DNA from 4 places in the Rhodoferax sp. GW822-FHT02D07 genome. Region 2 is predicted to be linked to each of the others. Evidence: predicted binding sites of a transcription regulator. Region 2 holds the regulator's gene; each other region holds the start of a gene.

Region 1 (7,564 bases), on a different contig from region 2:
TTGTGCAGTTTGCTCTGTGAGATTCAAGTTTGCCCAGGCAACACATACATCCATTTCGTTGAAGAAAAAAGTAGGGGATGTGCGGCGTAGAAGTAATTCCTTTAGTGCCTCATGCTCCTCTGCATAACGTTGGACACCAGAAATAAACAGTGGGTGTTCTGGGACATCAAATATACGGGCTGCCGTGCAAAGAAAGTTGTCGTGCAATCCAAAGACCAACGCCATATCGCAGCCTGCAAGTACTGCTTTGATACTTGTTGTTGGTGCCTTAATAAGTAAAGCGATTTCTGTTCCTTCGTTAGCTGGAACGAACCAAATGCTTGCGGGTTCCGAGCGCATTTCGCGCAACACTCTCTCACTAGGTATATGCATGCTGCGTGATAAAAATTCGCGGGCTGTATTTGCAGTTTGACGATTCTGCTCAGCGGTGGCTATCCCCCATTGGAGTGAATTTCCAAAATTGCGCTCGTGGAATTTCTGTTTTCACTCCACCTTCACCCCCTCCCCAATCACATAAAACTGCCCACCCGCCACATAGTGCAAGGTTCGCAGTTCATCCGGCGCCTTGTCAAACTCCCAGTGCCCGTTGATGAACACGCGGCTGTCCGCCCAGGCCTGGGTGACTTCGCCGATGAAGAGGTCGTAGGTTTGTTGGTTGTGGGGTTCGGGCACCAGCTTGCAAAGCAGCCAGCCGACGCAGCCTTGCACCAGTGGCACTGCGCTGCCGTCCACGGCAAAGGTTTCCATGCCGTGGCGTTGCAGTTTGTCGGGCGTGTCGGTGGCGCTGTCGCTGCCGACGCCCAGCGTGGCTTGGGCCAAGGCGCGGGCCGGGACGTTGAGGGCAAACCAGCCGCCGCCTTCCACCAGCGCACGCGTGCGCGTGGCCTTGTCGATCACCACCGTCACCTTGGGCGGGCTGAAGTCCAGCGGCATGGACCAGGCGGCGGCCATGACGTTGTGCTGGCCCGCGTGGGCGGATGACACCAGCACCGTGGGGCCGTGGTTGAGCAGGCGGTAGGCCTTGTCCAGAGGGACGGGGGTGCAGAAGTCGGGCAGGGTGGCCATAGTGTTTAAAAAGAGAGCTCCCTTCATGCCAAAGGGAGTTCCGTCTGTAGTGCTTTGCTATGGTGGTCATGCAGCTTGATGACGGACTGCAAATCAGGATGTACCTGCCCGGAGCCCAACGACTCTACGAACTGGCAAGCGGCAAAGCCGATGGCATGTTTTTCGTATTGGTTAACCCATGTGTCACGCAAGTGTTGGCGTGATGCATCAATCGGCCAAATTCCGGGCCTTGGTCGCATGTGGTCTGGGATGCCTATGCGCCAGGGTTTGGCAGTAAGCCTTGCGCGGAAACAGTGCTGGTTCAAACACATGCGAATGTAAAGCGGGTCCGTTCCTACTAGATGGAAAAACTTCTGTACGTCTTCAGCGCTTGGGTCGAATGGTCGATGGGTTGCGAGGAGTCGCAGACCTCCGGGCGTTTTGTATATCCGCAAGTTCCAATCTGGATGTTGTTCTAGGTAGGCAAGAACCCGTTGCCGAGCCAAGTGCATAGCACCTCCGCGAGCTGCCACGAGCCCTCGTCGGCACCACAATGCAACAGGCCCAGACAGGAAGAGGGAGATGAACAGCAGTCCCAATGCCCAACCCCAGCGTTGGTACTGAAAGCCAATGCTTGCGCATGCCACCAGCAGTACGCCGAATACAAAGAATGCCTGTTTGCCATTGCTGGGCGAATGGAAGTCAATATCGGCAAACAGTGCGCGTGGCGTGTTTAGGCAATGCGCGCCGTAGCCATTGCGGGTAATCGCCTCCTCTCCGTGGCGCGATAAAACCTCTTCCCGAATGGGAACGCCAACGGCGCCGTTGTAGGCGGTTTTCCGTTCGCGCTTGTCGATTTTTTCTCCCGAAAGTATCCGCTTCAAGGCTTCTGACGCTCTGGATTCGGCCATCTTCTGCGCATCGGACACGCTGTCATTGGACCAACCGAATCGGCGAACGGTGATCTGGCGCTTGCCCTCGCGGTGTTGTTGACGGGCTTCTGCCCAGAAGTCTGGAACGATCATGTGATGTACTTTTGAGACTGCAAGCTGGTTTCACTTAAGCCACCGCCCGTGCCAGATTTTTCCGCGCGCGGGCTTCCAGGGCAGCGTGGAAGTGGTCAGTACCGTAGATACGCGGCCGGGCTGCGAAGGACTGCAGCACTTCCTTGCGTTTGGTGCGAAACACATCCTCGGGCACGAATGCGTATTCCTCGCGGATCTGTTGCTCGTATTGTGCAAAGCGCTGCGCGTCGGCGCCCAGGATCGAGAGGTCGATGTCCACCAGCAGCTGCGCATCGCCAGCGGCGGGCGGGCTGGTGTGGCGGGTGGCCATGACCAGATCAAAGACGCGTTCTGCCACCTCGGCCTGCGCACCGGCAGTGGTGAGCGCCTGCCGGGCCCATGCGGCGCTTTGGGCCTCGTTGTCGTGGCGGTGCACGTCATACACCGCGTCGTGGAACCAGAGCGCCAGCGCCACTTCGGCAGGCCACTGCGCCAGGTGGCGTACTGCTTCGAAGCCGTGCAAACACTCAGCCAGATGCTGGGTGCTGTGGTAGTGCCGCTGCGGCTCGGCGTAGGCCGCCAGCAGCGCGTCGCATAGCGCGGTTCCGTCGGCGTGTGCCCCGGTATCGCGCCAGGCCGATGCAAACAGGGGCTTCAGGGTGGCTATGGAGAGGGCGTTTTGCATGGCTGAATTCTCGCCCACGTGCCCTGGGCTATGCCAATGGGGCGAGGTCTCGTTCTGCAAAAACCTCTTTGGCGGCAAACAGGCCATTGAGTGCCGCAGGAAAGCCCGCATACACCGCCATTTGCATCATCACTTCTACCAGCTCCTCGCGGGTGCAGCCGACATTGAGCGCGCCGTGGATGTGGACCTTGAGCTGGGGTGTGGCGTTGCCCAGGGCCGTCAGGGCTGCAACAACGCTGATTTCCCGGCTCTTGAGGTCGAGCTGGGGCCGGGAGTAAATGTCACCGAACGGAAATTCGATGAGGTACCGGGCGAAGTCGGGGGCAATGTCGGCCAGCGCATCGATGACGCGTTCGCCGGCGTGGCCATCGATCTCGCGCAGCTTTTTCCAACCACGGGAATAGCGGGACGATTCAGAAGTGTTTTGGGCTTGGTTCATGGGGCGGTCTGGGTAGCAGGCGCCGGTGGCTTGGCAAGCATCTGTTGGTAGGTGCGCATTTTTTCGTCAAGCGCACTGGCGCAGGTGGAAAGCTCTTCGAGCTTGCGGCTCAAGTGTTCGCGATGGAGCTTGAGCATCGCCAACCGTGGTTCCAACGTCGCCTCGCCCTGGGCGCGCAGCGCTGCGTACTGCCGGATCTCGGCCAGCGGCATGCCGGTGCGCTTGAGCCTGAGTACGAATTCAAGCCAAAGAACGTCGCCAGGCGGGTAGTACCGATGGCCGCTGGCATTTCGGCCGGCAGCTTGCAGGATGCCCTGCGCCTCATAGAAACGAAGGGTGTGTGTGGAAAGCCCGCTATGGCGCGAGAGTTCCCCAATGGAGAGGGCGTTGTGGGTCACGGTGTGCATGGTGGGAGTTCGAGTGCACTCTAAGTCAAGAGAAACTTTCTGCAGAAAGCCATCCTGGTGCAGCCCTTGTGGGGCGTGTGCCTGTTGTTCTCGATTTTGATAGCAGGGGCGATTTCCATATACTGTTTATAAATACAGTTAACTGGGAAATCCCTTGCTATGGCTAGCGCTGCGCGCATTTCTCCAGGTTCGCCGGACCCACAGGACATCCACGCCGATGTCTGGCACGCGCACGCCTTGGCGGGTAGCCCGCAGGCCGTGCAGCCCACGGGCGAGGCGCTGCTGGACGCGCAGCTGCCCGGTGGCGGCTGGCCCGTGGGCGCGCTGGTGGAGCTGCTGCAGCCTGCCGGGGTGCACAGCGAATGGCGGCTGCTATTGCCCGCGCTGGCGCGTTGCGGGCAGGGGCCGGTGGTGCTGGTGGGGGCGCCCTTTTTGCCGTTTGCGCCGACCTTGGCTGCGCTGGGCCTGCGTGCCAGCCGCTTGCTGGCGGTCGGGGCAATGGGCGCGGCGCAGGACGGCCGGCTCTGGGCTGCCGAGCAGCTGCTGCGCTGCGCCGAGGTGGACGCGGTGTTGGCCTGGCTGCCGCAGGCGCGCAGCGACCAGCTACGCCGCTTGCAGATGGCTGCGGCCGAGCACCACAAGCTGCTGTTCGTGATGCGGCCCGCATCGTTGCAGACCGAGGCCTCGCCCGCAGCCCTGCGGCTGGTGCTGCAGCCCCGCCCGCCCGAGCCGGGCCCCGCTACCGACGCACCGCTGGCGGTGCACATCGTCAAACGCCGCGGCCCGCCGCTGGCCCAGCCGCTGCCCTTGCAGGCCCGTGCGGCACGGCTGGCCACCCTGCTGGCGGCAGGAGCTGCCCATGCACTGGCTGGCGCTGCGGCCCACGCCTGATGCCGCCCCCGCGCCCGAACCCGCCCTGGCCGATGTGCACACCGCGCTGGCCTGGTGGGCGCTGCGCTTCACGCCCCTGGTGGCGCGGGTGGAGGACGCGCTGGTGCTGGAACTCTCGGCCAGCGCACGCCTGTTTGGCGGGCAGGCGGCGTTGGTTCAACAGGTTCTTGATCAAAATTGGCTTCCAGCCCCCGTGGAATGTGCGCAAGGCGCTACGTCTTTGATAGCGCTTGGGCGTTTGTGGGGCGGCCGTGATGTGCCGCCCGAGGCTCTGTCTGCCCACACACTGGCCGCTGCCCGGCCGCACCTGCCCACGCTGGCGCGCCTGGGAGTGCGCAACTGGGGGCAGTTGCGGGCGCTGCCACGCGGGGGGCTGGTGCGGCGCTTTGGCGCAGAGCTGGTGGACGCGTTGGACCGCGCCTGGGGCCAGCGCCCCGAGGTCTACCCCTGGCTCACGCTGCCCGAGGTGTTTGACGCCCCGCTGGAGCTGGCCGCCAGCGTGGACTCGGCCCCGGCGCTGCTGTTTGGCGCGCGCCGCCTGCTGGCGCAGCTGCTGGTGTGGCTGCGTGCGCGCCAGCGCGGTGCGCTGGCGCTGGAGTTGCGCTGGGACCTGGACGCGCGCCGGTCCAACACGCTGCATGTAGACGCCCACCACACGGGCGGCCAGCAGGGCCGGCTGGAGTTGCGCACGGCCCACGCCACGCAAGACATGGCCCACCTGCAGCGCCTGCTGGGCGAGCAGTTGGCTCGCGTGACCCTGCCCGCGCCTGTTCTTTACCTGCGCCTGCGCAGCCTGCAGACGCAGCCGCTGGCCGGCGAAAGCCACAGCCTCTTGCCCGATGACCTGCGCAAGGGCGACAGCCTGCACCAGACCCTGGAACGCCTGGCCGCCCGCCTGGGCGCTGCGCAGGTGCAGTGCGTGCGCCCCCAGGCCGACCACCGGCCCGAGCGCATGCAGCAGTGGGTGCCGTGGCAGGCGGTGGATGGCGCGCAGGTTGCTACCAAAACAGGAGCTGCTCGCGCACTATCCATGGGGGCTGGAGGTATAAAAGACGCTGAATTGCACCCGCAGGCCAGCGTCTGGCCCACCTGGTTGCTGCCTGTGCCGCAGCGCCTGCCGGTGCGCGATGCGTGCCCGCAGTACCAAGGGGCGCTGGCGCTGCTGGTGGGGCCGCAGCGGCTGGAGGTGGGCTGGCTCGACGGCCCGCCCGCGCTGCGCGATTACTACATCGCCCGCAGCCCGCAGGCCGGGCTGGTGTGGGTCTACCGCGAGCGCTTGGGCAGCGGGGGGCGGGATGCGGAGGAGGGCGCGACCTGGTACTTGCATGGGCTCTATGGCTGAGCCTGCGCGCTACGCTGCCTCTAGCGCAGCCTGAACTTGAGCTGCACCACCAGCGCCCCGTCCACCCGGTCCACCGTGGGGATCAGCCCCAGGTTCACGCCAAAGCGCGCGCCCTCGTAGCTGGCCATGGGCAGCGCGGCCAGAAAGGCGCCGCCGTTCTCGATGCCGGGGTAGCCGTTCATCACCCCGGCCACCAGACCCAGCTTCCAGCTGCCCAGCGACAGGGGCAGCCAGTTCACGGCCGCATAGTTGGTGGTCTGGCGCACGCTGTTGTTGAAGGTGCCGGCCATCAGCGCCACGTCGGGCTGCAGCTGGTATTCCAGGCCCAGGCCGACGTTGTTCTCGTTGTAGTCCTTGTCCCGGTTCGCATGGCTGGAGAAGCCACCCAGATTACCCCAGAGCGCGCCGGGTTGCGGTGCCTCTGCCAGCGCCGCACCGGCCCCCAAGGCCGCGCTTGCCAGCAGCAGATACCCGGGCCGGTTCATGCAGGCGGCCCGGCGGGTGGGTACACATGCCAGCCGTCCCAGTCCGCCTTGCCCAGAGGCACGCCCTGCTGGCGCAGGATGGCGTAGACCATGCCGAGGTGGAAGAAGAAGTTGGGCAGCGCGTACTGCTGCAGAAAGGTGGCGCCGTCCAGCGTGACAGTGGTGTTGCCTGCGGGGTCGCTGATCTGGCGCTGCGCGGCCTGCGCAAAGTCGGTCGGGGTGAGCGTGTCCAGATAGGCCAGGCCTTGGGTCACGCGCGCCTGCAGCGTGGCAAAGCTGGCGCGGTGTTCGCCATGCAGCGGCACGGGCTGGCCCGCCAGCGGCGCGCAGGCGCGGAACACAAAGTTCACCGCCACTTCCACTTGCACGGCCAGCGGCAGCATCCCGGGCGCGAGCCGGGCCTGCAGCAGGGCGGCGTGCCCGGCTTCTGGCATATGCTGCGCGCCCTTGTGCAACAGGCCCTGCAACTGCACCAAGTAGCGGCGGAACACGGGAACGCTGGCGTCGAACAGGGGGACATGCATGCGCCCAATATAGCGGGCTTGGTGCTGTGGATTGGTGAAACTCTTACACTTCGCCCCATGAACCTGCCCACCCACCAACTCAGCATGACCGTGCTGATGTCGCCCGACATGGCCAACTTCTCCGGCAATGTCCACGGCGGCGCCATCCTCAAGTTGCTCGACCAGGTGGCCTACGCCTGCGCCAGTCGCTATGCCTCGCGCTACGTGGTCACGCTCAGTGTGGACCGGGTGCTGTTCCTGCAGGCCATCCATGTGGGCGAGCTGGTCACCTTTCTGGCCAGCGTCAACTACACGGGCAAGTCGTCCATGGAGATCGGCATCAAGGTGATTGCTGAAAACATCCGCTCTCAGGAAGTGCGCCATGTGAACAGCTGCTTCTTCACCATGGTGGCGGTGGACGACCACGGCAAGGCGGCACCCGTGCCGCCGCTGCAGCCCGAGACCGATGACGAGAAGCGTCGTTTTGAGGCCGCGCAGATGCGCAAGCAGTTGCGCCAGGAGCTGGAACACAAATTCCGCCAGACCCGCCAGGGCGGTACGGTCTAGGTAAAAACCCTATACTGGTTCGCAGCCGTGGTGTCGTTGCCACCCTTCCAGAAGGACTGCCTGTGAAACAGCCCCCTCCGCGTCGTCTCTCGCCCTCCGTGTCCAGCGGGGTGAGCCTGTTCAAACGCCTGTGGCGCGGCCGTGCGGCGCCCAAAGACACCAGCCCTCCAAAACTCAACCTCGCCCTGCAAGGCGGC
Region 2 (7,564 bases):
GGCGCCTACAGCATCAACCACACCCCCGTGGCGGGCCGCAACCTCGACAACCTGGCCGTGGCGCTGACCGAGAACGCCAAGGCCGGCAAGGACACCGTGGTCATCATCAGCGCCGACGCGAGTGCCAAGCACCAGGCCGTCGTCACCGTCATGGAAGCCGCGCGCCGCGCCGGCCTCAACCAGATCACCTTCGCCACCCAATCCTCCGCCCAGGCGGGCGGCAAATAAGCCATGGTCGCAGGCCTGCAACAGGCCTTGCTGCGGGCCTGGACAGGCCGCGGCGTACTGGCTTGGGCTCTCACTCCCCTCGCCCTGATTTACGCAACCCTGCTCGCATTGCGCCGCCTGGCCTACCGCCGCCAGTGGCTACGCAGCGAGCGCGTGGGCGTGCCCGTGCTGGTGGTGGGCAATGTGGTGGCTGGAGGCGCCGGCAAGACGCCTACCGTGCTGGGCGTGGTGGCGCATCTGCAGGCCCGAGGCTGGCAGGTCGGCATTGTGTCGCGCGGCTACGGACGCAAGGGGCACGGCTGCCAGGCCGTGGAATCACACTCCAGCCCTGCCGAGGTGGGTGATGAACCCCTGCTGTTGCAGCGCAAGACCGGGGTGCCCGTCTTTGTCGGACGCAAACGTGCCGAAGCGGCGCGCGCCCTGCTGGCCGCCCACCCGCAAACCCAGCTGATCGTCTGCGATGATGGCCTGCAGCACTACGCGCTGTACCGTGATGTAGAGATTTGTGTGCTGGACGGCCGCGGCACCGGCAACGGCTGGCTGCTCCCCGCCGGCCCGCTGCGCGAGCCCTGGCCTTTGCAGCCCTTGGTACAGGCAGGCCAGCGCGGCAACACCTTGCTGCTGCAAACCGGCGCCAGCGCGCTGCCCGGCTACTTGGCCGAGCGCCGTTTGGCCACGTACAGCGTGGGCATCGACGGTGATGCGCAACCACTCAGCGCCCTGACAGCACCCGGTGCACCGCCGGTAATGGCGGTGGCAGGCATTGCCCAACCCGAAACCTTTTTCAGCATGCTGCGGGCCAGCGGCCTCGTTTTGCAGAAAACCCTGGCGCTGCCGGATCACTATGATTTTGATAGCTGGTCGCGCACTATCGACGGGGGCTACACCGTTATTTGCACCGAAAAAGATGCGATCAAGCTCTGGCAGCATGTCCCCACGGCACGCGCCGTGCCCCTGCTGCAGACAGCGCCCCCCGCGTTCTACGCCGCGCTGGACCGCGCCCTCCAAGCCCACCGACCTGCCCCGGTATCATCCTCCCATGGACACCCGACTTCTTGAACTGCTGGTCTGCCCCGTGACCAAGGGCCCCCTGGAATACAACCGCGACGCGCAGGAGCTCATCTCGCGCAGCGCCCGCCTGGCCTACCCGGTGCGCGACGGCATCCCCATCCTGCTTGAAAACGAAGCGCGCGAACTGAGCGACGCCGAACTGGGCCAGTGAGCACCATGGGTTTCACCGTCCTCATCCCTGCCCGCTTGGCCTCGACCCGTCTCCCCAACAAGCCCTTGGCCGACTTGGGCGGCATCCCCATGGTGGTGCGTGTGGCCCAGCGTGTGCGAGAAGGCGTGCCGCAAGCCAGCCAGGTGGTTGTCGCAGCAGACAGCGAATCGATTCTGGAAGCCTGCGCTGCCCATGGCGTGCAAGCCATCCTCACGCGACAAGACCACCCTTCCGGCAGTGACCGCCTGGCCGAGGCCTGCGACATCCTCGGCCTGACCGACGACGAGATCGTCGTCAACGTCCAGGGCGACGAACCGCTGATGGACCCCGATCTGGTGCAGGCCGTGGCAAGCATTCTGCAGGCCACCCCCGAGGCCAGCATGGGTACCGCCGCCCACCACATTACCGAGCTGGCAGACTTTGCCAGCCCCAATGTGGTCAAGGTCGTACACGACGCCAACCACCTGGCCCTGTACTTCAGCCGTGCGCCCATCAGCTGGTGGCGCGATGGTTTCGCCAATGGCATCAGCAGCCTGCCCTCCCCGGCACCGCTGCGCCACATCGGCATCTACTCGTACCGTGTCGGCTTTCTGCGCGAATTTCCACGCCTGCCGCAGGCCCCCATCGAAGTGCTGGAGGCGCTGGAACAGCTGCGCGCGCTTTGGCATGGTCACCGCATCGCAGTGCATGTGAGCGAGCATGCCCCCGGCCCCGGCGTGGACACGCCCGAAGACCTGGCACGGGTGCGTGCCATCCTCGCGGGAATGGCCCCCAAGCTGTAAGTTAAGCGCGGGGCAGCCCGTGCTATTCTCCAAGGCTGTACGCGCAAGAAAAAATGCACCAGCAAGGTGCCACGAACGCGCCAAGGTTTTGTTTTATCCGAGGTTATCCATGAGACTGATTCTGTTGGGCGCACCTGGCGCTGGCAAAGGCACGCAAGCCACCTTCATCTGTCAAAAGTACGGAATCCCACAGATTTCGACCGGCGACATGCTGCGCGCTGCCGTGAAGGCCGGCACACCGCTGGGCCTGCAGGCCGACGCAGTCATGAAGTCCGGCGGTCTCGTCAGCGACGACCTCATCATCAATCTCGTCAAGGAACGTATCAATCAGCCCGACTGCGCCAAGGGTTTCCTGTTTGACGGCTTCCCCCGCACCATCCCCCAGGCCGATGCCATGAAGGCGGCCGGTGTGGCACTGGACTATGTGGTCGAAATCGACGTGCCCTTTGACGCCATCATCGAACGCATGAGCGGCCGCCGCTCACACCCCGCGTCAGGCCGTACCTACCACGTCAAGTTCAACCCGCCCAAGGTCGAAGGCAAGGACGACGTGACCGGCGAGCCCCTGATCCAGCGCGATGACGACAAGGAAGAAACTGTGAAGAAGCGCCTGGACGTGTACAGCGCCCAGACCCGCCCCCTGGTCGAGTACTACTCCCAATGGGCCGCCAAGGACCCCGCCAGCGCCCCCAAGTACCGCGCTATCAGCGGCATGGGCGATGTCAACGCCATCACGGCGCGCGTGTTCGAGGCCCTGGCCAAGTAAGCGCCCAGATTGCCCCATGAAAAAAGCCCGCTGACGCGGCTTTTTTTACGCCAGCAGGGAAAGCATGAGCGCAATGCGCGCCTTCACAGGCGGCAGACCCACGGCAGCCAGCGCCGCCGGCGCCGGCCCCGGCACCAGCTGACCGCGCGCGCAGCGGCTGGTACGCAACACGCGAATGCCCTGCGCCTGCGCCTCCAGCAGAGCCGCCTCCAGCTCGGTGTGCAAGGTGCCATTGCCGGTCCCTGCCACCACCAGACCGCGCAGTGGCGACTCGGGCACAGGTGTGCACAGGCCGCGCACCGCATGGGCACTCGCTCCTGCGTAGTTCATGAGTACTTCCACACGCGGCCAGTGTTCGGTATTGAGCTGGGCCAGGGCAGGTAGCGCCAGGCCCGTGGGCTGGGGCTTCCAGGTGGCAAACCAGCGCACCCGCCCTTCTTCGACCACGCCCATGGGGCCAACGTCGCCGGAATCAAAGGCATCGACCCGGTAGGTATGGACCTTCTGCACATGGCGCGCAGCATGGACGGACCCGGCGCATACCACCCACACCCCTGCCGTCCCGCTACAAGCCACAGCCACGGCATCGAGCAGGTTCTGCGGGCCATCCGGCACCAGCGCCGAGGCCGGCCGCATCGCGCAGGTCAGCACCAGCGGCTTGCCGTGCAACTGCGCCGGCGCCAGCATCTGCTCCAGAAAAAACGCCGTTTCCTCCAGCGTGTCCGTTCCGTGGGTCACCACCACAGCATCCACCGACGCATCGGCCAGATGCTGGGCGCAACGCTGCGCCAGGCTGCGCCAGACTGCAAACGACATGTCCTTGCTGTCGATCTGCGCCAGTTGCTCGGTCTGCAGGCTGCGCTCTGCCAGCTGCGCATCCAGCCCGGGAATCGCCTGCAGCAGATCGGCCACAGCCACCTGCCCCGCTGTATAGCCCACGTTGTCTCCGGCCTGGCGCGACTGGCCGGCAATCGTGCCACCGGTTCCCAACACCACTATTTTTTTAAGCATGCCAACACATCTTTCTTGCAAATTCTTCAAAACTGTTTAAAAATACAGTTACTGGATGAGAAAACAGTGTGTACAGACACACAGCCAGCACCGACCCACACAGAAGGAGTCAGTATGCTCGAAAGTCCCAAGCTCACCGCCCGCCAACAACAGATTCTGGACCTGATCCAAGGCGCTATCGCACGCACCGGCGCCCCGCCCACGCGCGCCGAAATCGCCAGTGAACTGGGCTTCAAGTCGGCCAACGCCGCCGAAGAGCATCTGCAGGCCCTGGCCCGCAAGGGCGTCATCGAGCTGGTCAGCGGCACCTCCCGCGGCATCCGCCTCAAGGGCGATGTACTGCGCTCCATGCAAGAGTCGCGCATGAAGCAGTTTGCCCTGCCCATTCCCGGCCTGGCCCAGCTCGCGCTCCCTCTCATTGGCCGTGTGGCCGCTGGCTCCCCCATCCTGGCCCAAGAGCATGTGGACCAGACCTATTACGTGGAAAACAGCCTGTTCCAGCGCCAGCCCGACTACCTGCTCAAGGTGCGCGGCATGTCCATGCGCGACGCCGGCATCATGGACGGCGACCTGTTGGCCGTGCAAGCCACAAAGGACGCCAAGAACGGCCAGATCGTCGTGGCCCGCCTTGGGGAGGAAGTCACCGTCAAGCGCTTCCGCCGCAACAAGCACCTCATCGAACTGCACCCCGAGAACCCGGACTACCAGACCATCGTGGTCGAGCCCGGCGAGCCTTTCGAAATTGAAGGCCTCGCCGTAGGGCTGATTCGTAACACCATGTTGATGTAAACCCACCAGGACGAAGACCATGCACACCGCCGCCATCAAACCGGACTTCTGGACACCCCTGCGCCAATGGGTGCACGCCCTCTGGCCGGAAGCCCGCAAGTCACCCGCCCTGCACCCCGGTGCTACGCCCAACAACAGCTGCCGCGCTCCTCAATTGATAGCTTCTCGCGCACTATCCACGGGGGCCAGCACCGAAAAATGCATGAACAACAAGCCGCTGCGCGTCGTGCGGGTGGTAGAAAGTGGCCAAGCACGCACCGCCGTGGGGCGCATGGTCATCTCCGGCCGCATGGCCGACGTCTGCGCCGAACTGGACCGCCTGGCCGCCTGCGAAGCTGCGTAACAACAGCGGGGCAAATTTGCCCTTTTGGCGGCAGCGTGCGCCACATCCCAAGGCACAATGGCATGCATGAATATCGTGATTCTGGATGACTATCAGGACGCCGTTCGCAAGCTGCAATGCTCAGCCAAGCTGGATGCCTTCCCTGCCAAGGTGTACACCAACACAGTCAAAGGCCTGGGCCAGTTGTCCATCCGGCTCAAGGATGCCGACATCATCGTCCTGATCCGCGAGCGCACCCAGATCACCCGCTCCCTCATCGACAAACTCCCCCGCCTCAAGCTGATCGCCCAAACCGGCCGGGCCGGTTCTCACATCGATGTGCAAGCCTGCACGGAACGCGGTATCGCTGTGGCAGAAGGCGTGGGCTCCCCCATCGCCCCCGCCGAATTGACCTGGGCCCTGATCATGGCTGCCATGCGCCGCCTGCCCCAGTACATTGGCAACCTCAAACACGGCGCCTGGCAACAATCGGGGCTCAAGGCGGGCTCCATGCCCTCCAACTTCGGACTCGGCAGCGTGCTGCGCGACAAGACCCTGGGTGTCTGGGGCTACGGACGCATTGGCCAGCTGGTGGCGGGCTACGGGCGCGCCTTTGGCATGCAGGTAGTCATCTGGGGTAGTGAAGCTTCGCGCCAGCGTGCCCAACAGGATGGATTCCTGGCCGCCGACAGCCGTGAAGATTTCTTCTCCCGCAGCGACGTACTGACCCTGCATCTGCGCCTCAATGAAAGCACCCGTGGCATCGTCACTGCGGCCGACCTGGCCTGCATGAAGAGCACGGCACTGCTGGTAAATACATCCCGGGCGGAGCTTTTGGAGACTGACGCCCTGATTGGTGCCCTCAACCGGGGCCGCCCGGGCATGGCCGCGGTGGACGTGTTTGAAACCGAACCCATCCTGCAAGGCCACGCCCTGCTGCGACTGGAGAACTGCATATGCACCCCCCATATCGGCTATGTGGAGCAGGACAGCTACGAGATGTACTTCGGCGCTGCCTTTGACAATGTGGTGAATTTCATCAAGGGCACGCCCTCCAACATCATCAACCCCGGCGCCCTGCAGGTTCGCCGCTGAGCGCAACAAGCCGCGCATTGCGGCGCCGCGCCTCGGGGACTTAACGGCGTGGCGGTGTCAGCGGCGGCGTGAGTGACAGGCCGGACGCATCAAAGTCGATAAGGTTGTCCTGCGGCTGCGCGGGCGCAGGGGCAGAGTCCGACAAATCCAGATCAATGTCCATGGCCGGTGGCAAATCCACCGTAGGCAGTGCAGCTTCCACAGGCGCGGGGCCGGTTTCAGCCGCAGCTGGCACCAATGGCTCTGCTGGCTTGGCTGCGCTGAACGGTGCCACGGCACTGCTGACCTCGCCCGATAGGCGCGTCACCAGCGCATGCAGCAGCAACAGGTCCCGGAAAGCCTCCAGATCGAAACGCACATCTGCAGCGGCATCCCGCTCGCGCACCAAACACTTCTCGATGAAATCCAGCGCCGCCTTGCTGGGCCAGACAGATGCGATGTGCGAGCACAGCTCGGGATATGCCTCCAACCCCTGACCGGACTCATTGAACTGCGCATAGGGAGGCACCTGCCCGGTAAACAGCGCGTTGAACTCATCACGGTAACGGTCAAACGCATCCTTGCGGCTCAGCGTGTGCAGCGCCTTGAGCAGGTCCAGGTAGACCAGCGGATTGGATTCCTCGTGGTCCGCAATGTTGTGCTCCAGCAGAGAGATGGCCTCGTCGTACTGACCCAAGGTCATGAAGAATTCGGCCTGCTGGCGCACGTCCAGCACTTCCTGCGTATTGATGGAGCGCAGCGAACCGGACATGCTGGGCGAAAAATCGCGCAGCCCCATCATGCGGGAAGACGGCCGATCCAGTGAAGGGGCAGGCGCAGCAGGCACCACGGGGGATGGCGGGTCCAGGTCATCCAGATGCAGGTCAATGTCCACATCCGCCAGTGGTGCCGATACGGGGACCACCAAGCCCTGGGTCCGCAGAGGCTGCGCGGCAGGTACCGCAGCAGGAACCGACATATCCGGTTGGGCAACACCTGACGCAGGAGCCTCCGACTTGGTGTCGCGCTCCATCGGCGTATGCACCGAGTCACCTTGGCCACTCCACCAAGGCGCATCTCCGGCATTGCGCAATTTGCGCCAAAACCACAACATGCCACCCGCCAATGCCAGCAGGGCTGCAGCCAATGCGTAAATCAACGGATTGGCATATTTCTCGGCCTCGGACTTCTCCAGACGGCCCAGCAACGCCTGCATCTGGCGCTGGTTCTGTGCACTCAGCTCACTCAGCTTGCCGACGTTCTGTTCCAGCCCCTGAAGTCGGGCGGCATCGCGCAGGACTTCTTCCGGCGTCAGATTCAGGCTCTTCCAGAGCGCGGAGGCAGCCAGGCGTTTCTGGACATCTTCCACG
Region 3 (7,564 bases), on a different contig from region 2:
TTGCCGCGGCCGATGGCGCCGCCCAGGGCAGCGCCGGTGGCCGCAGCGGGCTTCAGTAAATAGGGATCACGGGCGCCAGCCAGCACATAGCCGTCGCCATAGGTGGCTTTGACGCGGCCATTGGCGGTCTTGGCCACTTGGGCCGCAGGAACCGGCGGCTTGAGGGCGGCATACAGCTCGCCCACGGTGGCCACGTAGTTCTGCGTCTCTTTGTAGTTGGGCACCTTGTTGCCCGCGCGCTGCACCGCGCGCTCGCCGGCGTTGTACGAGGCCAGGGCCAGCTCCAGCTGGCCAGGGAATATGTCCATGAGCAGGCGCAGGTAGCGGGTGCCCAAAGCAATATTGATCTTGGGGTCAGCCAGTTTGGCTTCCACGGACTTCCAGCGGTCGCTGTCCACGCCGAAGCGGCGCGCCGTGTCAGGCATCACCTGCATGAGGCCAATGGCGCCCTTGGGCGACACCGCCTGTTCATTGAAGCCTGATTCCGTCGCTACCAGCGCCTGCAGCAGCGCGTAGTCCACGCGGTAGCGCTGGGCAGCGTCCTTCAGCAGCGGTTGTATCTTGCGGTAGCGCGGGGAAGACTCAAAGAACTCGGCCAGCTTGGGATTGAGCTCCGGGGCGGCTGGCGCCGCGGCTTGCGCGTCCGGCGCCGCCAGCAGGAGTGGCGCGCGGTAGAACAGGCTGTAGCGCGCATCCACCTGCTCGGCCGCAAAGTGGCTGTGGCCCTGCTCGTCCACCCACACCCACACGTCCGCCTGGGCATGAAATGAGGCCATAGCCCCCATCAACAGTGCGCAAGCAGCTACGAATTTCATAGCAATCAGACGTCGATCTCGACCGAATCACCGTGCAGTTCCATGAGCTCCCGGCGCGCCGCAGCCTCGCCCTTGCCCATGAGCTTGGTGATCAGCGCCTCGGTGGCGCCAAAGTCCACCGCGCCCAGGGCCACCGGAAGCAGGCGGCGTGTGTCAGGGTTCAGCGTGGTATCCCACAGCTGTTCGGCGTTCATCTCGCCCAGCCCCTTGAAGCGGCTTATGGACCAAGCACCTTCGCGCACGCCTTCCTTGCGCAGCTTGTCCAAGATCGCGGTCAATTCGCCCTCGTCCAGTGCATAGGCCTTGGAGGCGGGCTTCTTGCCGCGGGCCGGCGCGTCCACGCGGAACAGCGGTGGGCGCGCCACAAAAACATGACCGGCTTCTATGAGCTTGGGGAAGTGGCGGAAGAACAGGGTCAGCAGCAGTACCTGGATGTGCGAGCCGTCCACGTCCGCATCACTCAGGATGCAGACCTTGCCGTAGCGCAGGCCGCTCAGGTCCGGCGTGTCGTTGGGGCCATGCGGGTCCACGCCGATGGCGACCGAAATGTCGTGGATTTCGGTGTTAGCGAACAGGCGGTCGCGGTCCACCTCCCAGGTGTTGAGCACCTTGCCGCGCAGCGGCAGGATGGCCTGGTTTTCCTTGTCGCGGCCCATCTTGGCGCTGCCGCCGGCCGAGTCACCTTCCACCAAGAACACCTCGTTGTAGAGAATGTCGCGACTTTCGCAGTCGGTCAGCTTGCCAGGCAGCACGGCTACGCCGCTGCTCTTGCGCTTTTCCACCTTCTGGCCGGCCTTTTGCCGGGTTTGGGCGGCCTTGATGGCCAGTTCGGCCAGCTTCTTGCCGTAGTCCACGTGCTGGTTCAGCCACAGTTCGAGCGCCGGGCGCACAAAACTGCTGACCAGGCGCACGGCGTCACGCGAATTGAGCCGCTCCTTGATCTGCCCCTGAAACTGCGGGTCCAGCACCTTGGCGGACAGCACATAGCTGGCACGGGCAAACACGTCTTCAGGCATCAGCTTCACGCCCTTGGGCAGCAGGCTGTGCAGCTCGATAAACCCTTTGACCGCCGTGAACAGGCCGTCGCGCAGGCCGCTTTCGTGCGTGCCGCCAGCGCTGGTGGGGATCAGATTCACATAGCTTTCGCGCACCGGCGCACCTTCTTCGGTAAAGGCCACGCACCAGCTGGCGCCCTCGCCTTCGGCAAAGTTGTCGTTGTTGCCGTCGGCAAAGCCCTCGCCGTCAAACATGGGGATCACCGGGTCTGCGGTCAGGGTCTGGCCCAGATAGTCCTTGAGACCCCCCTTGTAGAGCCAGTTCTGGCTTTCCTTGGTCTTTTCATTGACCAGTGTGACGCTGACGCCGGGCATGAGCACGGCCTTGCTGCGCAGCAAATGAGTGAGCTCGCCCATGGGCAGGGCGGCAGATTCAAAGTATTTGGCGTCTGGCCAGACGCGCACCGAAGTGCCCTGCTTGCGGTCGCCACTCACCTGGGCGCGCGCTTCCAGGGGCTCAATCACGTCGCCGCCAGAGAAAGCCAGCGTGGCCACCTTGCCTTCGCGGTAGGTGCTGACCTGCAGGCGCTTGGCCAGCGCGTTGGTCACGGAAACACCCACGCCATGCAGACCGCCGGAGAAGCTGTAGGCGCCGCCCTGGCCCTTGTCGAACTTGCCGCCTGCGTGCAGCCGGGTGTAGACCAGCTCGATCACCGGCGCCTTTTCTTCGGGGTGCATGCCAAAGGGGATGCCACGGCCATCGTCCTCGACGCTGACGGAGCCGTCAGCGTGCAGGATCACGGCGATCTTCTTGCCATGGCCGGCCAGCGCCTCGTCGGCAGCGTTGTCCAGCACTTCCTGGATGATGTGCAGGGGGTTGTCGGTGCGGGTGTACATCCCCGGGCGCTGTTTGACGGGCTCCAGGCCCTTGAGCACGCGGATCGATGATTCGGAATATTCGGGGGTGGGTTTCGAAGCCATAGCGGGGCATTGTAGTGGCGGAGAAAATAAACAACTGTATGAACATACAGAAATTCACCATTCCGCCATCCCTTCTTCTGTCACCCCGGCTCCAGCGCCAGCCTGGCAAACGGGCTACATTTGCAGGATGACAGCGCCCCGCCCCTCCCTCTCTATCGCCCAGGTTCTGGCCTGCGGCGCCACCATCGTCACCCTCTCCATGGGTATCCGCCATGGCTTTGGCCTGTGGCTACAGCCCATCACCCAGGCCCAGGGCTGGACGCGCGAGACCTTTGCCTTTGCCATCGCCATCCAGAACCTGGTCTGGGGCTTTTCAGGCATCTTTGCCGGCATGCTGGCCGACCGTTTTGGCGCCTTCCGCGTGATCATTGGTGGCTCGGTGCTTTACGCCGCCGGTCTGGTGGGCATGGCCCATGCCAACACGCCGCTGCTGTTTTCCCTGTCCACCGGGGTGCTGATCGGCATGGCCCAGGCAGGCACCACCTATGCGGTGATCTATGGCGTGATTGGCCGCAATGTCTCGGCCGAAAAACGGTCCTGGGCCATGGGCGTGGCGGCTGCGGCCGGTTCGTTTGGCCAGTTCCTGATGGTGCCTACCGAGGGCTACCTGATCGGTCACTTCGGCTGGCAGGAGGCTCTGGTGACCTTGGGCGCGGCCTCGCTGCTCATGATTCCGCTGGCCTTTGGCCTGCGTGAACCCGGTTTTGGCGCTGCAGCCACCGCCGTCAAGCGTGAACAGACCATTCTTGAGGCGCTGCGCGAAGCCTTCAAATACCCCAGCTTCCAGCTGCTGATGGCCGGCTACTTTGTCTGCGGCTTCCAGGTCGTGTTCATTGGCGTGCACATGCCCAGCTACCTCAAGGACAAGGGCCTATCGCCCCAGGTGGCCAGCTACGCGCTGGCGCTGATCGGCCTGTTCAATGTGTTTGGCACCTACGTGGCCGGCGTCTTGGGCCAGAAAATGGCCAAACGCCACATCCTGGCCTTCATCTATTTCGCTCGCGCCATTGCTATCAGTGTGTTCCTGTTGGTGCCACTCTCACCGCTCTCTGTATACGTGTTTGCCTCCGTCATGGGCTTTCTGTGGCTGTCCACCGTGCCGCCCACCAACGCCACGGTGGCGCAGATTTTTGGTGTGGCCCACCTCTCCATGCTGGGCGGTTTTGTCTTCTTCAGCCACCAGATCGGCTCCTTCATGGGCGTCTGGCTGGGTGGCTATCTGTATGACAAGACCGGCAGCTACGACATCGTCTGGTACATCGCCATCGCGCTGGGCGTGTTCGCCGCGCTGGTGAACCTGCCGGTGCGCGAGGGCCCCATTGCACGCGCACTTGCCCCTGCCACCACCTGAGTTCACCGCCATGCGCCTGTCCACCCGACTTGTCATTGGAGCGATGGCTTTGCTGGCGCTGGCGGGTGCCTTCTATCTCTACACCCAGCCCGACTTTCTGGTGCAGCTTGCCAACCAGGTCTGGGCCTGCTTCTGAAAACACCGTGAGCCCAGCCCTGAACACCACCATCATCACCGGCGCATCGGACGGAATCGGCGCCGAAATGGCCCGTCAGCTCGCCCGCCAACATGGCGCACGAGCGGCACTGGTTCTGGCCGCGCGCAATGCAACGGCACTGGAGACCGTGGCCCAGCAATGTGCGGCCTTGGGCGCCCAAACGCTGGTGGTGCCCACCGATGTGTCGGATGAGGCCCAATGTCGCGCTTTGGTGGCCCAGGCCGTACAACGCTTTGGCCGCGTGGACGCACTGATCAATAACGCCGGCATCTCGGCCCAAGCCCTGTTCAGCGAAGTGAAGGCCGAGGACTTGGGCTGGTACGAAAACCTCATGCGCATCAACCTCTGGGGCAGCGTCTGGTGCACCCATGCTGCCCTGCCGCATCTGCGCGCCAGCCGGGGCCACATCGTCGCCGTCTCCTCGCTGGCCGGTCTGGTCGGTGTGCCGGGGCGCACGGCCTACAGCGCCTCCAAGTTCGCCATGGCGGGATTTTTTGAAGCGCTGCGCGCCGAGCTGCGTGGCGCAGGCGTCAGCGTCACCACCGCATATCCGGGCGTGGTGCTGACCAATATCCGCAGCCGCGGCCTCAACGCTGCCGGTAAGGCGGCCGGTGCCAGCGGCCTCAAGGAAGACGGCGCCATGTCGGTGGAGGAATGTGCCCGCCTGATCCTGGACGGTATGGCGCGGCGCGAACGCGAGGTGGTCATGACCACCAAGGGCAAACTGGGGCGTTTCCTCAAGCTGATCGCCCCGGGACTGGTGGAAAAGATGGCATTGGCCGCCCTCAAAGACCACGTCAAGCCCCAATGAGCGCCTCCCCCTGGGTGCAGCGATGGAGCCACCTCTTGGCGCCCGGCGCCACGGTGCTGGACGTGGCCTGCGGCGGTGGCCGACACCTGCAATGGTTTGCCGCACGTGGCCACGCGTTGACCGGCGTAGACCGTGATACGGCGCTGGCCGCCCAGCAAGTCCCCGGAGCCACACTGGTGACGGCCGACATAGAGAACGGCCCCTGGCCGCTGATGGACGGAAACGTGCCACGCCAGTTCGGCGCCGTGATCGTGACCAACTACCTCTGGCGACCGCTCTTTCCCACGCTGCTGGCGAGCTTGGCACTAGGCGGGGTATTGCTTTATGAAACCTTTGCCGCAGGCAACGAAACTGTGGGCCGCCCCAGTCGCCCGGACTTTCTGTTGCAGGCCGGTGAACTTCTGCAGGTCTGTGCGGGTCTGCACATCGTGGCCTATGAAAACGGCTTTCTGGAGCAGCCCGATCGCTTTGTCCAGCGTATCGCTGCCGTAAACCACCCCTTACCCAGCTTTACCCCAGAGACATCCGGGGCACTGCCGGCACGCCACACACTCTAGTTAAAATGCCCGTTTACCGAACAAACGACTCGACATGAACGCTTCCAAAGGTCCGATCCGGGGCAGCATCGTAGCCCTCATTACTCCGATGCTTGCCGATGGCTCCGTGGATTACCCGGCGCTGCGCAAGCTGATTGACTGGCACATTGCCGAGGGCACCGACTGCATCGGCGTGGTCGGCACCACCGGTGAGTCCCCCACAGTGAGCGTGGAAGAACATTGCGAGATCATCCGCGTCTCGGTCGAACAATCCGCCGGGCGCGTCCCCATCATGGCCGGCTGCGGTGGAAACTCCACCCGCGAAGCCATCGCATTGGCCAAGTTCGCCAAGCAGGTGGGCGCCGACTGCCAGTTGCAGGTCGTGCCCTACTACAACAAGCCCACGCAAGAGGGCCAGTACCTGCACTTCAAGGCAATTGCCGAAGCCACAGGCGACCTGCCCATCGTGCTCTACAACGTGCCCGGCCGCTCGGTGGCCGATATGGCACATGACACCGTGCTGCGCCTGGCCGAAGTGCCCGGCATCGTCGGTATCAAGGAAGCCACCGGCAATATCGAACGCGCCCAGTGGCTCATCAAGGAAGCGCCCAAGCACTTCTCCACCTACAGCGGCGATGACCCCACGGCCGTAGCCCTAATGCTATGTGGTGGCCACGGCAATGTGAGCGTGACGGCCAACGTCGCGCCCCGCCTGATGCACGAACTCTGCGTGGCCGCAATGGCGGGCAACGTGGCACGCGCCATGGAAATCCAGCTTCAGCTGTTGCCCGTGCACAAGGCGCTGTTTGTGGAATCCAACCCTATTCCCGTGAAGTGGGCCGTGTCCCGCATGGGTCTGAGCCAGCCGGCCCTGCGCCTTCCACTCACGCCCCTGACTGCAGCCAGCCAGCCGGTACTTGAGCGCGCGCTCAAGACCTGCGGGCTGATCTGATATTCCTCTCCAAGTTTCTGGGACTCCCTGTGAATTTCACCTCCAAAGCAGTCGTAATTGGTATCACCGTATTGCTGGGTGCCTGCGGCACCCTCGAGAGCGACAAGGTGGACTATCGCTCCACCGGCAAGGCCCCTTCGCTGGACATTCCGCCCGACCTGACCCAGCTCTCCAAGGACACGCGTTACACCGTGGTGGATGGTGCCATTTCTGCCTCCGGCTATCAGGCCAATCAGGCTGCCAACACCAAGGTGCCCGTAGCCGCATTGAACGTGGGCGATGTGCGCATTGAGCGCGACGGCAACCAGCGCTGGCTGGTGGTGAACCGCCCCGCCGACAAGCTGTGGGAGCCCGTCAAGGATTTCTGGCAAGAAAACGGCTTCCTGCTGGCCATGGACCAGAGCAATCTGGGCATCATGGAAACCGACTGGGCCGAAAACCGCGCCAAGCTTCCACAGGACATCATCCGCGCGACGCTGGGCAAGCTGCTGGACTCGCTCTATTCCACCGGCGAGCGCGACAAGTTCCGCACCCGCCTGGAACGCGGCGCCGATGGCAGCACAGAAATCTTTATCAGCCACCGCGGCATGCAGGAGGTCTATACCAACTCCAACGCCGGCACCAACGCCGGCGACAAGCAGACCATGTGGCAACCGCGCGCAGCCGACCCTGAACTCGAAGCCGAATTTCTGCGCCGCCTCATGGTCAAGCTGGGCGTCTCGCAAGAGCAGTCCAAGGCCCTTGTCGCCGCCAGCACCTCCAAGCCCACAGCTGCCGTGACATCGGTCAACGGCCAGCCGGCGGTCAAGCTGGAAGAAGGCTTCGACCGCGCCTGGCGCCGTGTGGGACTGGCGCTGGACCGCACCGGCTTTACGGTAGAAGACCGCGACCGCAAGCAAGGCATTTACTTTGTGCGCTACGTCAGCACCACCTCGGAAAACACCGAGCCGGGCTTCTTCAGCAAGA
Region 4 (7,564 bases), on a different contig from region 2:
CCCACGGCCCAGGCCCTGCACGATGCGCTGGCCAAGCACTACGCGGGCAGCACCTGGGTGACTGTGGAGCCTGTCACGCCCGACCTCAAGCTGGATGCGGCCGCGCTGGCCGACACCAACAAGCTGGAACTGCGCGTGTTTGCGAATGATGCCGCCAAGGATGGCTTTGCCCATGCAGTGCTGGTGGCCCGCCTGGACAACCTGGGCAAGGGTGCGAGCGGCGCGGCCGTGCAGAACTTGCAGTTGATGCTGGGTCTGTAGGCTTTAGTCGTCTTCACTACTCGACACCACCTTGCGGATGGTGTCGCCGCCGAAGCCGCGGCTGGCCAGAAAGCGCATCTGCTTGCCGCGCTCGGCCGCATCGGCAGGCTGGCGGCCAAACTTCTTGCGCCAGATCTCGCTGGCGCGCTCCAGCTCGGTGGCGCGCAGGGCGTCCACTGCATCGGCCACCGCCTCGGGCGCCAGGCCCTTGGCTTGCAGCTCCTGCTTGATGCGGGACGCCCCCAGCTTGCCCGCACGGCGGTGTACCAGCGACTCCAGCACCCGCGTCTCGTTGATGAAGCCCTTGGCCTGCAAGCTGTCCAGCACCTTGTCCAGGGCCCCGGGCTCTTCCGCATGGGGGGCCAGCTTGCGCTCCAATTCGGCGCGCGAATGCTCGCGGGAACTCAGCAGACGCAGCGCCCGACCGGTCAGGGAGAGTGCCGGCTTTGCTCTTTTTTCAGGAGCTGTTTGCGCACTGTCCATGGCCTCTGCGGGCATTTTCTGCATTATTCGCTCTTGTCGGCCTTGTCAGCCTTCTTGCCCTTGGCTTTCGCCTCGGGTTCGGCCACGGGCAGCAGCGGGATGCCCAAACCGGCACGCACCTTGTTCTCGATCTCGACCGACAGGTCGGGGTTCTCGCGCAGGAATTCGCGGGCGTTGTCACGGCCCTGCCCGATCTTCTCGCCGTTGTAGGCGTACCAGGCGCCAGACTTCTCCAGGATACCGGCATTGACGCCCATGTCGATGATTTCACCGTGGCGGCTGATGCCTTCGCCGAACAGGATGTCGAACTCCGCCGTCTTGAACGGGGGGCTGACCTTGTTCTTGACCACCTTGACCTTGGTTTCGTTGCCGATCGCGTCTTCGCCCTTCTTGATGGTGCCGGTGCGGCGGATGTCCAGGCGGACGGAGGCGTAGAACTTCAGCGCGTTGCCGCCAGTGGTGGTTTCGGGGCTGCCGAACATCACACCGATCTTCATGCGGATCTGGTTGATGAAGATGACCATGCAGTTGGTCTTCTTGATGTGGGCGGTGAGTTTGCGCAGCGCCTGACTCATCAGGCGGGCCTGCAGCCCGGGCAGGCTGTCGCCCATTTCGCCTTCCAGTTCAGCCTTGGGGGTCAAAGCAGCCACCGAGTCCACGATGATCAGGTCGACCGCGCCGGAGCGCACCAGGCTGTCGACGATTTCGAGGGCCTGTTCACCGGTGTCGGGCTGGGAGATCAGCAGGTCGGGAAGGTTCACACCCAGCTTTTGGGCGTACTGCACGTCCAGCGCGTGTTCGGCGTCGACAAAGGCGCAGGTGCCGCCGAGCTTTTGCATCTGGGCGATGACCTGCAGCGTCAGCGTGGTCTTGCCGGAGGATTCCGGGCCGTAGATTTCGACCACACGGCCGCGTGGCAGACCGCCTACGCCCAGCGCGATGTCCAAGCCCAGGGAACCGGTGGAGACAACCTGGATGTCCTCGATGGCCTCGCCTTCGCCCAGACGCATGATGGTGCCCTTGCCGAACTGCTTTTCGATCTGGGCCAGCGCGGCCTGCAAGGCCTTGGCTTTTTCGCTGTTGGCGCCGTTCGTGTTGTTCGGGTTCTTGACGGGTGCATCCATGAGAAATCTCCTTGAAAATCAATAGGTTGGTATGACGCATGCCATCTGGATTTAACAACAGGCTGGATACTTGAACAGTAGTTTAAGCGCGCTTCTTGCGTGGCGTAAATACATTTTTTAGTCAGTTTGCTTTACTATTTGCGCCATGCCCGATCTCCCCCTGCACGCCGCCGACACCTGGCGCCAGAACCACCTGGGGCATTGGCTGCGCCTGGCGCTGGAGCGCTTTGATGCACGCGTGCTGGCGCTCATGGCGCGCCACCCCGGTGTGCCGCTGGGCCTCTCCAACCTGGCCGGACGCGGGCAGGTGGGCGCGGCGCACATTCACATCACGCGGCATCTGGCGGTGGAAGGCTCGCGTCTGACCGACCTGGCACAGCGCGCCGGCATGACCAAGCAGGCCATGGGCACGCTGGTGACCCAGTGCGAGGCCTGGGGCATGGTGGAGCGGGCCGAAGACCCTGGCGACGCACGCGCCCGGCGCGTGCAGTTCACCACCACCGGCCTTGCCTGGCTCGCGGCCTACCAGGATGCCGTCCAGCAGGCCGAGGCAGAGTTGCATGAGGCCGTCAGCCCGGAAGTGGCCACCGTCATCACACTGGGGCTGGAGGCCTATGGCGGGCAATAGACGGCGGGCGGCCAGTAAGTCCGCCGACAAGGTGGCGGCCTAGAATGGACCAAAGGCGCAGCCAATAACACCACACGGAGACCGCCATGCGAATACTGATTGCCGAAGATGACCAGGTACTGGCCGATGGCCTGCTGCGCGCCCTGCGCAGCGCCGGCGCGGCGGTAGACCATGTGGCCAGTGGCACCGAGGCCGACGCGGCCCTGATGACCAACACCGAGTTCGACCTGCTGATCCTGGACCTGGGCCTGCCCAAGCTCCATGGGCTGGAGGTGCTGAAGAAGCTGCGCGCGCGCGGCTCCTCGCTGCCCGTGCTCATCCTCACCGCGGCCGACAGCGTGGACGAGCGCGTCAAGGGTCTGGACTATGGCGCCGACGACTACATGGCCAAACCCTTCAGCCTGCAGGAACTGGAAGCCCGTGTGCGCGCCCTGGTGCGCCGCGGCATGGGCGCCACCTCCGCCAGCATCAAGCACGGCCCCTTGACCTACGACCAGGCCGGCCGCGTGGCCACCATCGACGGCAAGATGGTGGAGCTGTCGGCGCGCGAGCTGGGCCTGCTGGAGGTGCTGCTGCAACGCGCAGGACGCCTGGTCAGCAAGGACCAGCTCGTGGAGCGCCTGTGCGAATGGGGCGAAGAGGTCAGCAACAACGCGATCGAGGTCTACATCCACCGCCTGCGCAAAAAGATCGAGAAGGGCCCCATCCGCATCGCAACCGTGCGCGGTCTGGGCTATTGCCTGGAAAAGATTGCCCCTTGACAGTATGACCCCCACGCTCCACCGCTGCGCGGGTCGCTGCCCCCCAGGGGGGCTAATTTGCCTTGGGGCGGCCTGGCGGCAAATTGCCCTGACATTGGCGTGAAACTCTTCCAGCGCGAGCAACGCAGCTTGTTCGGGGAAATCCTGGACTGGATGCTCACGCCGCTACTGCTGCTGTGGCCCGTTAGTCTGGTGCTGACTTGGCTGGTGGCGCAGAGCATTGCCGGCAAGCCCTTCGACCGGGCGCTGGAGTACAACGTGGGCGCGCTGGCCCAGCTCGTCACGGTACAGAAGAACCGCGCCCAGTTCACCCTGCCCCTGCCCGCGCGCGAACTGCTGCGCGCGAACGATGTGGACACCGTGTACTACCAGGTGCTGGGCAGCCAGGGCGAATACCTGAGCGGCGAGAAAGACCTGCCCCAGCCGCCCGATGACGAGCGCCAGACGCCCGGCGAGGTGCGCATGCGCGACATCGAGTACCGCGGTACCGACCTCAAGGTCGCCTACACCTGGGTGCGGCTGGACCTGGCCGAAGGACGACCCGCGCTGGTGCAGGTGGCCGAAACCATGGACAAGCGCTCGGTACTGGCCACCGAGATCGTCAAGGGCGTGATGCTGCCGCAGTTCGTCATCCTGCCGCTGGCGGTGCTGTTGGTCTGGCTGGCGCTGGTACAGGCCATCAAGCCACTCAACAGTCTGGAGGAGCGCATCCGCGCGCGCAGCCCCGACGACCTGAGCCCGCTGGACGTGGAAGCCGTGCCGCTGGAGGTGGTGCCCTTGGTGTCCTCGGTGAACGACCTGCTGATGCGCCTGAAGGACTCCATCGCCACGCAGAAGCGCTTTCTGGCCGACGCCGCCCACCAGCTCAAGACCCCTCTGGCGGGACTGCGCATGCAGGCCGACCTGGCCCAGCGCGAAGGCGCCAATGCCGAAGACCTGAAACAGTCGCTGCGCCAGATTGGCCGTTCCAGCATCCGCGCCACGCACACCGTGAACCAGCTGCTGGCGCTGGCACGCGCCGAGAGCAGCGGCGCCGTGCTCAGCCACCAGCCATGCGACCTGGCACGCCTGACCATGGACGTGGTGCGCGACTGCGTGCCGCGCGCCATGGACAAGCACATCGACCTGGGCTTTGAAGGCGTGCAGCCCGGCACCGACGGCGCCACCATCCCCGGCAACCCGACCCTGCTCAAGGAAATGGTGCGCAATCTGGTGGACAACGCCATCAACTACACCCCCAGCAGCCCCGAGAAGCCCGGCGTCATCACCGCGCGCGTGCTGGTGGATCCCTTCAGCAAGGCGCTGGTGCTGCAGGTGGAAGACTCGGGCCCCGGCATCCCGGTGGCCGAGCGCGAGCTGGTATTCCAACCCTTTTACCGCGCGCTGGGCAATGAAGCCGACGGCTCAGGCCTGGGCCTGCCCATCGTGCTGGAGATTGCGCGCCAGCACCACGCCAGCATTTCGGTGGAGGACGCCAAGCCCGGCGCCGCCATGCCGGGTGCGAGCTTCACCCTACGCTTTCACCAACGACCCGACAGCGCCTGAGCGCCAGGTTCAGGTGCAGGTCTTGAGGGACTTGCCGGCCAGCGCGGGCTTGAGTTCGCCCATCTTGCTGCGCAGCATCTCGGTCACGGCCGGCAGTTTGAGTGTGCTGGCACTGCCTTCTTCGCGCTCCTGCACCACCTTCGCCGTGCGGATGCCCTTGGGCACCAGGCGGGCCAGCTCGGCCTTGGCCTCCGCCTCGGTCTCGAAGCCGCCCAGCGAGAGGCCGATCTCCAGCGCCGGCGCCGTCACCACCTCGGACTTGATGCCCATGCCAGTCAGCTCGACGCGCTTCTTGGCCTGCAGCTCGGTGCTGGCGTACTTGCCCATGTAGATGATCCAGTGCGCAGGCACCTTGCCCTGCTCCAGCTGCCAGGAGCCCGAGGGCAGGCCCGATTCCAGCGCCTTGCGCAGCACGGCAGTCTGCTCGTCGTCAAAGGGGCCGGCCTGCAGGCATTCCTTGGGAGCAAGGTCGGCCTGGACCTGGGCTTCCACGCGCTTGATTTCATTGGCGTTGAGCAACTGGATGGCCTCGGGCTTGATCTGCTGCTCCACGCGCTGCGGCTCGCTCACGGCCACCGGCGCAAAGCCATAGGCTCGCAACAGGCCCTGGCTCCAGGCGAAGAAGAGGCCGTTGGCCAACAGCAAGATCAGGACAAGCAAACGCAACATAGTCGGGTCAGGCGGCAGGCGCAGGCCGCACACTGACCTCCGCACTGTTAATTGTGATCAATCCCCGGGCAGTATGCACCAGCAGTGCGCCACTGGCATCCACGCCGCGGGCCGTTCCGGTGGTGCCGTCGCTGCATACCACCTCCTGGCCGTTGAGCAGATCACGCGCGTGAAAGTCATCGCGCAGCGGCGCGAACCCCTGCGCGGCAAACCGCTGCACCATGCGCACCAGCACGGGCACCACCTGGCCCAGCACATCAGGCGCCTGCACGCCCGGCAGCAGCTCCTGCAAGGCCGCAGGCGGGGTACGCAGATCGGTCGCCTCGCGCGGGCTGAGGTTGATGCCCACGCCGATCACGGCATAGCGCGTATCGCCCACGCCCGCGGTCTCGATGAGGATGCCGGCCAACTTGCGACCGTCCAGCCAGACGTCGTTGGGCCATTTGAGGCGCAAGGCCGGGTGCAGGCTGTGCACCACGGCCAGCCCCACGGCCAGCGAGAGGCCAGACCAGTCGGCGGGCGCCAGGGGAACGCCCAGCGAGAAAGTCAGTGTGCCGCCCTGGCCCTGGGTATCGCTCTTCCAGTCCCGCCCCAGCCGGCCCCGGCCGGCGGTCTGGCGCTCGGCCACCAGCAGGATAGGGTCCAGTTGCCCAGCGCGCGCACGGCGCATGAGCTCGGTGTTGGTGGAATCAATCTCCGGCAGGACCTCGACCGAGAAAGTCGGCCACAGGGGGCTCACGGCCTCCCAGATGGCCTCCGCCTGCCAGCGCACTGTCATCGTTTCGGGGACAGAAGCGTGCCGCGGCAGTTCTTGCTGCCGCACCAACAGGGGTACTCGGCCTTGAGCTTTTTGGTGTAGCGCTCGTCGATGATGAGGCCATAGTCGTAGTTCAGCTCTTCGCCGGCTTTGATATTGCGCAAGGCCTTGATAAAGACACGGCCGTCCACCTCGTCGGCCTCGCAGTTGCCATCGCAGGAATGGTTGATCCAGCGTGAGGAGTTGCCGCCATAGAGGGCGTCGATCACATCGCCGTTTTCCAGCGAGAAGTAGAAGGTGTGGTTGGGGTCCTTGGGGTCGTGCGGATGGCGGTCCTGCGCCTCCTGCCAGCTGATGACCTCGCCCACGTATTCAATGATGGTTTCACCTTCGGCAATGTCCTGCACTGCAAACACGCCTTTGCCGTGCACACCCGAGCGCCGGGCCTGAATGCGGCGATTCCCTGTGGAGAGGGAGGAATTCACTGGGTTTTTTGCCACGGATCGAAAATTTGGTATGGTGAATCGTATGGGCGCGCACGTGTGCGTGCCTGCGTGTGCAAGTGCGCGCCTGCGCGCACGCGAGATTTGGATTGTAGTCAGATGAAAAACGAAGCTGTCACCAAAACACTAGTTATTGCGGAGAAGCCGTCGGTCGCCCAGGACATCGTGCGGGCGCTCACGCCCACGGCGGGCAAGTTCGAAAAGCATGACGAATACTTCGAGAGCGACCACTACGTCGTCTCCAGCGCAGTGGGCCATCTGGTGGAAATCCAGGCGCCCGAGCAGTACGACGTCAAGCGCGGAAAGTGGAGCTTCGCCCACCTGCCGGTGATCCCGCCCCACTTTGACCTCAAGCCCGTGGACAAGACCAAGACGCGCCTGAACGCCGTGGTGAAGCTGGCCAAGCGCAAGGACGTGGGCGCCCTCGTCAACGCCTGTGACGCGGGGCGAGAAGGGGAGCTGATCTTCCGCCTGATCGAGCAGTACGCCGGTGGCACCAAGCCGCTGGGCAAACCCGTGAGCCGCCTGTGGCTGCAGTCCATGACACCCCAGGCCATCCGCGACGGCTTTGACAACCTGCGCACCAATGCGCAGATGCAGCCGCTGGCCGACGCTGCCCGCTGCCGCTCCGAAGCCGACTGGCTGGTGGGCATCAATGGCACGCGCGCCATGACGGCCTTCAACAGCCGCGACGGCGGCTTCTTCCTCACCACCGTGGGCCGGGTGCAGACGCCCACCCTGTCCGTGGTGGTGGAGCGCGAAGAGCTGATTCGCAAGTTCGTGAGCCGCGACTACTGGGAAGTGCATGCCACCTTCCAAGCTGAGGCCGGTGA

The links. The regulator LexA, encoded in region 2, represses DNA repair genes until DNA is damaged. The targets are predictions, from matches to a motif close to ACTGTATNNNNATACAGT.
Region 1: imuA (translesion DNA synthesis-associated protein ImuA) is a predicted target of LexA. The motif match lies at 3,701-3,718, and genes of this name have one in related genera.
Region 3: AC1RNN_RS14975 (DNA topoisomerase IV subunit B) is a predicted target of LexA. The motif match lies at 2,825-2,842, and genes of this name have one in related genera.
Region 4: recA (recombinase RecA) is a predicted target of LexA. The motif match lies at 1,913-1,930, and genes of this name have one in related genera.

What each region holds. Positions count from the first base shown of each region.
Region 1 is NZ_JBXAOD010000004.1:284,402-291,965, forward strand. Features, by position in the region: gene AC1RNN_RS12130 (hypothetical protein) at 1-339, opposite strand, end outside; gene AC1RNN_RS12135 (flavin reductase family protein) at 484-1,065, opposite strand; gene AC1RNN_RS12140 (hypothetical protein) at 1,089-2,069, opposite strand; gene AC1RNN_RS12145 (HD domain-containing protein) at 2,104-2,733, opposite strand; gene AC1RNN_RS12150 (carboxymuconolactone decarboxylase family protein) at 2,762-3,172, opposite strand; gene AC1RNN_RS12155 (MerR family transcriptional regulator) at 3,169-3,579, opposite strand; gene imuA (translesion DNA synthesis-associated protein ImuA) at 3,739-4,470, shown strand; gene AC1RNN_RS12165 (Y-family DNA polymerase) at 4,439-5,812, shown strand; gene AC1RNN_RS12170 (hypothetical protein) at 5,833-6,297, opposite strand; gene AC1RNN_RS12175 (DUF1993 domain-containing protein) at 6,294-6,821, opposite strand; gene AC1RNN_RS12180 (acyl-CoA thioesterase) at 6,879-7,367, shown strand; gene AC1RNN_RS12185 (patatin-like phospholipase family protein) at 7,430-7,564, shown strand, end outside.
Region 2 is NZ_JBXAOD010000002.1:510,751-518,314, forward strand. Features, by position in the region: gene AC1RNN_RS07035 (ExbD/TolR family protein) at 1-228, shown strand, start outside; gene lpxK (tetraacyldisaccharide 4'-kinase) at 232-1,287, shown strand; gene AC1RNN_RS07045 (Trm112 family protein) at 1,268-1,450, shown strand; gene kdsB (3-deoxy-manno-octulosonate cytidylyltransferase) at 1,456-2,232, shown strand; gene adk (adenylate kinase) at 2,342-2,998, shown strand; gene AC1RNN_RS07060 (asparaginase) at 3,044-4,009, opposite strand; gene lexA (transcriptional repressor LexA) at 4,124-4,798, shown strand; gene AC1RNN_RS07070 (hypothetical protein) at 4,818-5,141, shown strand; gene AC1RNN_RS07075 (D-2-hydroxyacid dehydrogenase family protein) at 5,208-6,215, shown strand; gene AC1RNN_RS07080 (type IV pilus assembly protein FimV) at 6,256-7,564, opposite strand, start outside.
Region 3 is NZ_JBXAOD010000006.1:199,005-206,568, reverse strand. Features, by position in the region: gene AC1RNN_RS14980 (lytic transglycosylase domain-containing protein) at 1-776, opposite strand, end outside; gene AC1RNN_RS14975 (DNA topoisomerase IV subunit B) at 821-2,791, opposite strand; gene AC1RNN_RS14970 (MFS transporter) at 2,919-4,142, shown strand; gene AC1RNN_RS14965 (hypothetical protein) at 4,153-4,278, shown strand; gene AC1RNN_RS14960 (SDR family oxidoreductase) at 4,298-5,110, shown strand; gene AC1RNN_RS14955 (class I SAM-dependent methyltransferase) at 5,107-5,667, shown strand; gene dapA (4-hydroxy-tetrahydrodipicolinate synthase) at 5,702-6,598, shown strand; gene bamC (NlpB/DapX family lipoprotein) at 6,628-7,564, shown strand, end outside.
Region 4 is NZ_JBXAOD010000003.1:277,058-284,621, forward strand. Features, by position in the region: gene argC (N-acetyl-gamma-glutamyl-phosphate reductase) at 1-261, shown strand, start outside; gene recX (recombination regulator RecX) at 265-759, opposite strand; gene recA (recombinase RecA) at 768-1,868, opposite strand; gene AC1RNN_RS09440 (MarR family winged helix-turn-helix transcriptional regulator) at 2,014-2,496, shown strand; gene AC1RNN_RS09445 (response regulator) at 2,583-3,257, shown strand; gene AC1RNN_RS09450 (sensor histidine kinase) at 3,357-4,802, shown strand; gene AC1RNN_RS09455 (SPOR domain-containing protein) at 4,812-5,471, opposite strand; gene AC1RNN_RS09460 (biotin--[acetyl-CoA-carboxylase] ligase) at 5,479-6,249, opposite strand; partial or broken gene AC1RNN_RS09465 (SET domain-containing protein) at 6,249-6,728, opposite strand; gene AC1RNN_RS09470 (DNA topoisomerase III) at 6,831-7,564, shown strand, end outside.